2 regions of the Paenibacillus sp. OAS669 genome follow, and region 1 is predicted to be linked to the other one. Evidence: a T-box and tRNA genes for the amino acid it is inferred to sense, from the RefSeq annotation. Region 1 holds a T-box; the other holds one or more tRNA genes.
What was found. The T-box of region 1 lies ahead of metG (methionine--tRNA ligase). A T-box ahead of a tRNA ligase gene usually reads a tRNA of that ligase, here a tRNA-Met.
Positions count from the first base shown of each region.

Region 2: it has a tRNA-Met gene. The T-box ahead of metG (methionine--tRNA ligase) is inferred to sense a tRNA for this amino acid. The anticodon was not compared.

Region 1 covers NZ_JADBDR010000013.1:197,798-203,128, reverse strand. The annotation lists gene GGC63_RS25125 (ABC transporter permease) at 1-144, shown strand, start outside; gene metG (methionine--tRNA ligase) at 260-1,897, opposite strand; T-box leader at 1,949-2,239, opposite strand; gene GGC63_RS25115 (hypothetical protein) at 2,472-3,152, shown strand; gene GGC63_RS25110 (serine hydrolase domain-containing protein) at 3,305-4,597, shown strand; gene bcp (thioredoxin-dependent thiol peroxidase) at 4,664-5,134, shown strand.
Region 2 covers NZ_JADBDR010000025.1:33,887-39,217, forward strand. The annotation lists gene yabP (sporulation protein YabP) at 100-384, shown strand; gene yabQ (spore cortex biosynthesis protein YabQ) at 381-950, shown strand; gene GGC63_RS32510 (FtsB family cell division protein) at 973-1,311, shown strand; gene GGC63_RS32515 (S1 domain-containing RNA-binding protein) at 1,526-2,050, shown strand; tRNA gene GGC63_RS32520 (tRNA-Met) at 2,289-2,362, shown strand; gene spoIIE (stage II sporulation protein E) at 3,007-5,331, shown strand, end outside.

The sequences.
Region 1 (5,331 bases):
TTTTATCCTGCGGCGTATTTTCTGGACCGGGCCCATTGGGGGACCTTCGCGCTGCTCACGCCGGTTGTTGGAGCGGTGTTCCTGACGATCGCCCTGCTCATTTGGAACTATGGCGTCAAGCGGTACCGCGGCGCAGGTTCCTAAATCTCCACTAAAGAGGCTGATACGACGCAACTTCTGAACTTAGGTTTTCAACCGCGGCATCCTGTAGAGGATGAGCGGTTAGCGGTTCGGCAGAGCGTACGTTCAGCCTCTTTTTTTATGCATCGGGAAGGCGGCCGCTCTGTAATTGCTCCATTTCCTCATCGATCCGGCTGGTCTCGATTCTTTCGAATAACGCCTCAGGCGATTGCAGCCGGGTACCGGATGGAGCCTCGAAATAGCTCCAGGAAGGCTCCTTGATGGCAAGGAACGAACGGATGCTGCTGCAGGAGAACGGCAGAAAGGGTGCAAGCAGGCTCGACAGGTTGGCGATGATCTGTACGCAGGTGTATAAGGTATTCGCACCGGCAGCGGGAGCTTCCTTGACTTGAAGCCAGGGCCTCTGCTCATCGAAATATTTGTTGGCGCTGCGGACAAAGGCAAAGAGGTTCTCAAGCGCCGCTTTGCACTTCCCGGCCTCAAGCAGAGCTCCGGTTTGAGTATATAATGCCTCCAGCCGCACGCGAACCGTCTCATCCATTTGCCCATCAGGCACCTCTCCATGAAAGGATTTCATCAGGAACATGAGATTGCGATGGACGAAGTTGCCGAAAGCGCCGAGAAGCTCGCCATTGTGGCTGTGAATGAAGGCATTCCATGAAAAATCCGTATCACGCTGCTCCGGCCCATTCACCGTCAAGAAATACCGTAAGGAATCCGGCTGGTACCGTTCGAGCATGTAGGGCAGCCAGACGGCCCAGTTGCGGCTCGTGGAGAACTTCCTGCCTTCCAGCGTTAAATATTCGCTCGACAGGATGCGGTCGGGAAGATGCAGAGGGCCTGTACCGAGCAGGATCGCGGGAAGAATCAAGGAATGGAAAGGGACGTTATCCTTCCCGTGCACATAATAAGCCGTCGCTTGCTCCGACCAGAACGGCTCCCAGTCCGAATTCGTCTCTGCCGCCCACTGCATGCTGGCTGACAAGTAGCCGCTGACGGCTTCGATCCATACATAAATTTTTTTACCCTCGAAGCCTTCGAGAGGAACATCGATCCCCCATGCCAAGTCGCGGGTCGCTGCGCGGTCGTGCAGACCTTCCTCCAAGTACCGCATCGTCAGCTGAACGGCGTTGTCTCGCCAGCCTGTGCTTTGTTTCACATAGGCTTGCAACTGCTCCTGAAGCTTGGATAACGCGAGAAAATAATGATCCGTATGCTTTACGTCCGGCGACTGCTTACATAGCTTGCACTTCGGTTCGCGAAGCTCCAGCGGGTCAAGCAAGGCGGAGCAGGCATCGCATTGATCTCCCCTCGCCTGGCTTCCGCAGTGCGGACAAAGCCCTTCCACATAGCGGTCCGGCAAAAATTGGTCGCATCCCGGACAGTATGTTTGTTCAACCGCTTGCTTATACAGATAACCTCGCTCCAACAGCTTCAAGAACAGCTCTTGCACCACCTTGTGATGAAACGGATGGTCGGTCCGCGTGTAAAGGTCGTAGGAAAAACCAAGCTTTCGGAAGCACTCCGTGAACTCCTCGTGGAACCGGTCCGTTATGGTTGACGGTTCAACCCCTTCCTGGCCAGCCCGGATGGATATAGGTGTTCCATGACAGTCACTGCCCGACACGTAGAGCACTTTTTCTCCTTTTTGTCTGAAATAGCGGGCCAAAATATCTCCCGGCAGCAAGCTTGCCACTCTCCCCAAGTGCAAAGAACCGTTTGCATACGGCCAAGCGCCTCCAATAAAAATAGTCATGAATTTATTCCTCCCTAATAGTAGTTGAATAACAAAAAAACTCCCGTCCCCAAAAAGGACGAGAGCTATCTACTCACGTGTTACCACCTCAATTTATCCGCGCCTCACAGCAAGCGGACCTCTTCAGGTACGGCACCTTAACTTAAGGTGATTATACCCTAGCGCTTTAACGGGCGCCCCCGGTGCAGCCTACTTCCATCCAGCTTGAAGTTCAAGCGGAACGGATTTCGATGCACGGCTCAGAGACCATGTTCGTCGGATGCTTCTTTACTCCTTTTCAGCTGCCGGAGCTCTCTGTTCAAAGAAGGGAATCCCACTACTCTTTCTCTTCGCTGCCTTTGTCGTATTCCTTTGATGAACCATTATATCCAGAAATTCACTTTTTATCAATGGGCTGTCGGATAAATTCATCTCATCTCGCAAGCCGTAATTTGGGAATTTTAAGCAAACTTTAAGCTGGCATTCATGTTGGCGTAAAAGTTAGTTCATAACTGGGCTCTATAATGGTCTTTGTAAGAGAAAGTCAGCTTTCACAAATAAAGAGAAGCATTTTACGGATAAGGTGGAGAGAACGATGAAATCCATGAAACAAAAAATGATGGCGGGAACGGTAGCCGCAGCTTTGCTGATTACCGGATTCGGCGGAATGATCACCCATCCGGCTTATGCCGACGATGACAGCGATTCTGATACGGTCATTACGGCTCCGGTTAATACCTCTGTGCCGCTGTCCAAGCGCGTCAATCTGGAGTTGAATCTCATCGTCGTTAAGGCGTCGGGGATTCTGGACATGGATTATGAAGACTTGAACGAGGCGCTCAAGGATGGCAAATCGCTGGCGAGTGTTGCGACAGAGCAAGGGAAAAGCCCTGAGGAATTAATAAGCAAGCTGAAGGAAGAGACGTCAGGCATTATTAACAATGCACTGGCAAGCAGCCAGATTACCCAGGAGGAAGCCGATTCACTGAACAAAAAGGTGGCTCAGCAGATTCAGAAAATTGTCAATGAAGCAGGCTACCAGGCCAAAGAGCATACGGAAAAAACGAAGCTGCCGGTAAAGCTGGGGAAATCCTTGAAGGCTGAGCAATTGGCCGAAGCACTGGGAATAACCAAGCAGGAGCTCAAAAAGGAGCTGAAGGACGGCAAAAGCCTTTCGGAGATTGCCTCCGGCAAGGGGATAACGGACGAACAGCTTATAGCGAAGCTGAAGGATGAACTGACTCCGTCTCTTCAAAGCCTTATTACAAAAAAATAACCATACAGCATCAGGCCGCTCGTGAAAAATGGGGGGGCCTATTGCCTTATTTGCCCGGAAAAAGGGCGGAAGCGCTGCTGCCACATAAAAGAGAGAATGGCTACAGATGCTACATTTAATCGGATTTATCCATAGGATTTGGAGGGGAATTCATGCTAAAAAGAAACAAGAAAAAAAATAAATCCCAGCAACAAGCCAAAGCAAAAGCGAAAGCCATGCAAGGTCATTCGGCTTCGAAATTTTTATTATCCAATATGCTTGCCGCAACTCCATCAGGCAAAGGCAATACTCCTTATGTAACGAAGGCTTCCAAGGAGAGCATTCCTTACTCACAGGAAGGGATTATTGAACATATACGCAAAGAGAAGCAGCTTGATTATTGGCCGACAGAAGAATGGAGATCGGCCGCGCCCGAAGAGCTGGGGCTCGATTCGGCCGCTCTTGCGCAAATGGTCGAAGAATTTAAGGACGAGCAGATTGACGGATTCGTTCTGGTTCGTAACGGCTATTTGGCGGCTGAGGGGTATAACCGTGACTGGGACGCAGATCAACGCCACCCGATGTTCTCGGTTACGAAAAGCGTTACATCCGCACTGATCGGTATGGCGGTAGATCAAGGTACATTAAGAGAGGACCAGACCTTACAGGAGCTGGTTCCCGAAATGCCTCTCGATCCGTTGAAATCGAAAATTACTATCGGGCAGCTGCTCTCCATGACATCGGGTATTGACTGGGACAACAGGCAGGAGCGTTCTTCTTACGAAATGGACCATTCGCCGGACTGGGGCCGGTATATTCTGGAGCGGCCCATGGCGGCCAAACCGGGCACCATGTTCAGATACAGCAACGGGAATGCCCATCTGCTGTCCGTTCTTGCACAGAAATCGACTGGTATTCCGCTCAGCGTACTGGCCAAAATCAACATATTTGATCCTATGGGCATTACGAACGTATCCTGGGGGCAGGATCCGCAGGGCAATCTTATAGGGGCCTGGGGACTCCATATGACCTGCAGGGATATGGCCAAATTCGGACTCATGTACCTGCATCATGGCAGATGGGAGAATTATCAGATTGTGAGTGGAGAATGGGTGGAAGCATCCGTCCTGCAGCAGGCGACCGAAATGTATGATGACGGTTCGGAGGGCGGCTTTGGATACTTATGGTGGCTGAAGGCTATCGTCGTTCCCGGGGAGACACCGGTTCATCACGACGTATTCTATGCGGCAGGCTCGGGCGGACAACGAATTTTCGTAGTCCCTGACATCGATATGATCATGGCTATTACAGCATCCAATCATGAGGATGATTTCATGCCGGAGCGAATGCTTATCCAAGCTATCGCCGCTGTCCGGTCCGACCAGCCGATAGAGTCGAACGATGCAGGCTTGGCTAAGCTGAAGGCATCCTTACAATCATTCAAGGAAACATCGTCTGTGCGCTGAGCCGTTTGTGAAAAATCCTTAATAGCGGTATACTCGACGTGACATACGCTACAAAGGAGAATACTTATGACATTGGAATGCGGACAGCAAGCGCCAGATTTTGAGCTGCCTTCCTCCAGCGGACAGCCTGTCAAGCTATTCGATTTTCGGGGAAAGCATGTATTGCTTTACTTTTATCCGAAGGATATGACACCAACCTGCACCACGCAGGCTTGCGATTTGCGGGACCGTGCGGATTTGTTCGAGGAACAGAACACGGTGATTATAGGGATCAGTCCGGATCCGGGGAACCGGCATACCAAGTTTATCGAAAAGTACGGCCTGCCGTTCCTGCTGCTATCGGACGAGGATCACCGGGTTGCCGAGCTGTACGAGGTTTGGCAGCTGAAAACCTTATACGGCAAACAATATATGGGTGTGGAGCGATCCACATTTATTATCGATAAAGACGGAATCTTGGTAAAGCAGTGGCGTAAGGTAAGAATCAAGCATCATGTCGAGGAAGCGCTGGAATTTATCAAGAATAACTTGTCATGATAGTTTCGAAGCGGTCTGACCGCCTCTATAAGAAGGTCCTTTTCTATGAAACATGAAACAAGCGTAACTCCTAAGAGCAGCTGCCTGTCCCGGGCAAGGCTGCTCTTTTTTTACCACATAAATAACAATTATTGAGGCATATGATGCAGAGGTCTCCCATATAGTCTAGTAAGTCAAATTAATAGATTATGCGGAGG
Region 2 (5,331 bases), on a different contig from region 1:
TTCAACAGCGACCGGAGGTCGTTACACTGGCCCGCAGCCTGGCCGAAACATGTAATCCTTTGTTCATTCACGAGCAAAGCTGCCAGGAGGGATCGTATCATGGCAATCGAGCCGGGAAAAGTAAAACGCCAAGAAATCAAGATGCTCAACCGTAAGCTGCTTGAAGTATCCGGCGTCATGAATGTAGAGAGCTTTGATAGTGAGGAATTTTTGCTGGAAACCGAGTTTGGCTATCTTATGATTAAGGGGCAGAACCTGCATATCAAAAACTTGAGTTTGGAGCAGGGATTGGTTGCGATTGAAGGTTTGGTGAACGAGCTGGCCTATTTGGACACAAACTCCCAAGGTAAGCCCAAGGGATTTTTCGGTAAGCTGTTTAAGTGACCCTTCAGGTTCAATTCGTCACGATGGGTATGATGCTTCTTGGGGGACTTTCGCTAGGCGGACTTTTCGATCTGTATCGGGTGCTGGCCGGCCAGCTTCGAGCGCCCCGGTATGCCTATTACCTCCTTGACATCTTCTTTTGGTGCATCGGGACGCTCCTTATTTTCAAGCTGCTCTACATGAGCAATTTGGGACAAGTGCGGATGTTTATTTTTATCGGCTTGCTTGTTGGGGTGGGGATTTACTTTCTGCTGTTTAGCCGAACGGTGATTCGTGTCATTATGTGGATGATCCGATTGGTTCAGGCAACGATCCGTTTGGGAATACGGCTGTTCCGGGTATTTATTATCATTCCGTCGATTTGGCTATATAGGGCTACTGTCGTGTTTTTAGGATTTTTACTGGCCATAGCTATTTTCCTGTATAAAGTTATGCTACAATTACTCTATCCTATGTGGAAATTGCTGCTATGGCTCGTGAGGCCGCTCGGCAAGTGGTTCCGTATGCCTACATGGGTAAACCAAGCAGGTCGAAGCATTGCGTCATTCTTTCGTCGCTTTTTTTGACCGGATAAGGAGGATTGCACAGTTGACGCGAGCAGTTCCGGCAGTAAGCAAAGAGACAAAACCGAAACCGAATAACAAAGGCTCTTTTCGGAGACGCCGGTTAGTCCTCATTATTTTTGCATGCTTTATGAGCTGGGCTGGTGTAACTCTGTGGAATCAGATCGATAAGCTAAAGGACCGCAGCGAGAAAGTGATTGCTCTGGAGCAGAAGAAGAAGGAAACCGAGCAGGTGAACCAGGACAGCAAGCGGGAGATAGCAAGATTGAACGATCCTGAATATTTGGAACAAAAAATTAGAAAAGAGCTGCACTACGTGAAGCAGGGAGAAACTCTCTTTTATGTCCCGAAGGAACAAAAGTAAACAAGTGTCATAATCCTTCTGTTGACCGTATTGCGGCCAGTACGTTATAATCTGCATTGTCAGGGTTTTTGTTACCATCGTAAGAATGGTCTCGTTATCTTTTTACGGGCTGTATCTTATTGGCAATAAGGCCTACCTCTAAGCGCGGTCGCTCATCTTCGAAAGGCCTCGATAGAGGTTTTCTCAATTATTTAAGGGAGGAACATTTTACTTTATGGCAATTGAAGTGGGCAGCAAGCTGGAAGGAAAAGTAACGGGCATTACTCACTTTGGGGCGTTTGTAGAGCTGCCTGAGGGCGGTACCGGCCTTGTGCACATCTCGGAGATAGCAGACAACTATGTTAAAGATGTTAATGATCATCTGAAGTTGAATGACATGGTTACCGTCAAAGTGATTAATGTGGACAAAGACGGCAAAATCGGGTTATCGATTAAGCAAGCCGTAGATAAACCGGTAGAAACAGCGAGGCCCGCTCGTTTTGAAAGACCTAGTGGCGGTTCCAGTGGCGGCGGCAATTTTGGCGGCGGCGATCGTGGAGATCGTGGACCACGAGGCGGTGGCGGCGGTTTTGGTGGCCGTGGAGGCGACCGTGGTGGCCGTGGGGGTAAACCTCCTGCTGGCAAGTTAACATTCGAAGACAAAGTGTCACGCTTTTTGAAAGATAGCGAAGAACGTATTTCGTCCCTGAAGAAGAATACAGAAGGTAAACGTGGAGGCCGAGGAGCACGACGCGATTAATGATACAAAGTAAGCCGTACGGGCATGTGAATGCTTGTACGGTTTTTTTAACTCTATAAGACTTCACGGAAAAAGATCTGAATCAGCATCGAAGCCAAATCCTCACTTTTGTGGGGTTCATTCGGGGCTCCCCGCAAAGTACTTGAATCAGCATCGAAGCTAAAACCCCACTTTGTGGGGTCTAACACCAGCTATCTTGACAAACGCTGCGGCGGTAGTATATAATTCTGATTGTTGTGGCGGTGTAGCTCAGCTGGCTAGAGCGTACGGTTCATACCCGTGAGGTCGGGGGTTCGATCCCCTTCGCCGCTATAGAAGATACAAGAAGACACCCTTTCCGAAATCCGATTTCGGGAAGGGTGTTTTTCGTTGTCATGTAGCATTTTGTGGCTCATCCAAAATACCTGAACCAGCTTCGATGCCAATGCCTGCTTTGCGAAGCTATTTTTTTTCAGCAATTTCGTTATTTGCTCCGTGCTCTGGCAGAATTCGTGTCATTCCATGGCAAGTGGTGAGACGTTTCGGGCGAATCTTGCCCATTTGACCGTTTTGTGCTCAGAGGAATGATAAGTTGTGGAATAATATCCCAGTTCATGTCGGCCGATGAATCACGTTTCAGTAGTTTTGTCGTATCGTTAACGGGCCCCCGGTGAATCGACACCATGTAACGGCAATAGAGGAGGCTTGACCAGTTATAAGACGAACGCTTGTTTGGGTACGTGATAAATTCCATACCCTGCCATAGTCCTTCACGGCTGTCTATATAAGGGCTGGCGCCGACTCGGCCCTGCTTCTTTTTTTTGTCGGAAAAAACTTTTGCTCTACCAACTCATTCTGACAAACTTTATAGTAGACTGCCCATATACTAGAACCACTAAATAGTCTATGGGTGGTGTTCAGGAAATATGCAAAGAAAATTAAATGCCGGTCAAGTTGGAATCGTTTGGAGTCGTTGGATGCAATCAGGGAAAAGCCGTATTACCAGCATCGTCGTGGAAAATCGCTTGGTTCAATCCGTCGTTGCCAAAAAATGGTCCATTCTTCTTTTGTTTATGGCATTTTTATTGGGAAGGGCAATGATCCTGGATCAGCTGGCGCCGTTCGCCGTAGCCTTCTTTGCGGTTATGTATTTCTTGCGAAGGGAGCTGCTGTTCTGGACGGGGACCTTCCTGCTGGCCGGCAGCATCTTCTCGGCTGCTCCTGCACACGCAGGCTATATTGCTGCACAGATGCTCGTCTTTCTTCTCATCCAAAAAGGGGTCGAGAGGTTTGAACGATCCGATATTTCTTATGCACCGGTCATTGTATTTTTCTCCACCTTCTTCGTCCAGCTCTTTGCCAGCTTGGTCAATACGCAGCTGAGCGGTTATGCGTTCTTGATGATTGGAGTGGAGTCGCTGCTCAGCCTCATACTGACGCATATCTTTTTGCAGGCGATTCCGGTGTTTACCTTAACCCGCAAAAATTACAGCTTAAAGAACGAGGAAGTCATATGTCTTATTATTCTTCTCGCTTCCGTGATGACAGGGACTGTGGGCTGGTTGGTGGGGCCGGTTACCGTAGAGCATGTACTGTCACGCTATCTCATATTACTGTTCGCCCTGGTAGGAGGGGCTCCGTTAGGGGCATCCGTCGGGGTCATTACCGGATTAATCCTTAGTCTTGCCAATACCAATGCCATCTACCAGATGAGTCTTCTCGCTTTTGCCGGTATGCTGGCAGGCTTATTGAAGGAGGGAAACAAACTCGCGGTATCGCTCGGCATGCTGCTGGGCTCATCTATTCTCACAATTTATATCGGGAACCAATCGGAAGTGTTGAATTCAACCTGGGAATCGCTGGCTGCCGTTATTTTATTCATCTTAACGCCGAAAGCGGTGATTCAAATGCTGGCCAAATATGTGCCCGGCACTCAGGAAAATTTAAAATCCCAGCATGACTATGCCAAACGGGTGAGAGATGTCACAGCAAGCCGCGTGGAGCAATTCAGCGAGGTGTTCCGCCAGCTGTCGCGCAGCTTCAAGCAAATTACGGCGGATGTGCAGCCGCTTCAGAAGGAGGAGGAGGTCGGGCATTTTATGAATTCGGTCGCTGAGCAGTCCTGCAAGGGCTGCTGGAAGCGAAGCCAATGCTGGGATGATAAATTTTATCAAACCTATAAATTTATGACCGATATGATGACGGAGGTGGAGGTCAGGGGGCCGCTCGCAAGAAAGCATATTTTGCCTCAATGGAAAAAGCACTGCATTAAGCCGGATCAAGTGCTTGAGGTGATGAAGCATCAGTACAGCCTGTACAAGAACGATCAGCATTGGAAAAAACAGATCATGGAGAGCCGCCAGCTGGTGGCGGAGCAGCTATCTGGGGTCTCGCAGGTGATGGAGGACTTGGCCAAGGAAATCAAACGGGAGGGCCAGGAGCTGTTCATGCAGGAGGAACAGATTCGCAGCGCATTGGAGGAGCTGGGGCTATCCATCCACAGCATCGACATTATAAGTCTGGACGAAGGGAACGTGGAAATCGAAATTATCCATCAATACACGAAAGGATTTGATGAATGCCGCAAAATCATAGCGCCATTGCTTTCTGAAATATTAGGAGAGCATATTGCCGTCAAGAATGAACAGGCGCTTGAACGCAAGGAGGGGTACAGCACTGTAGTGTTCGGCTCGGCTAAGGAATATGAAGTCGAGACCGGTATTGCCGGCGCCGCCAAGAACGGCGATTTGCTGTCGGGAGACAGCTTCAGCGCCGTAGAGCTCGGCAACGGGAAGTTTGCCGTCGCTTTAAGCGACGGCATGGGGAATGGTGAACGGGCCCGGGCAGAGAGCAGCGCGGCACTCAGCATATTGCAGCAGCTGCTGCAATCGGGCATGGAGGAGAAGCTTGCGATCAAATCCGTCAATTCCGTTCTGATGCTGCGCTCGTCTGATGAAATGTATGCGACAGTGGATGTTGCACTGATCGATTTATATAATGCGAATACGACCTTCTTGAAGATTGGTTCGACGCCAAGCTTTATTAAACGCGGCTCGGAGGTATTCCCCATTTCGGCAAACAATTTGCCGGTAGGGATCGTGAACGACATTGATGTCGATCTGGTAAGCCTGCCGCTGCAGCCGGGGGATATTCTGATTATGATGACCGATGGGATTTACGATGCGCCGGGCCATGCTGTCAATAAGGAGCTTTGGATGAAGCGGGTGCTGTCGGAAATCCATACTGATGTTCCGCAGGAGTTTGCGGATATTTTGCTCGAGCGGGTCGTCCGCTACCATCAC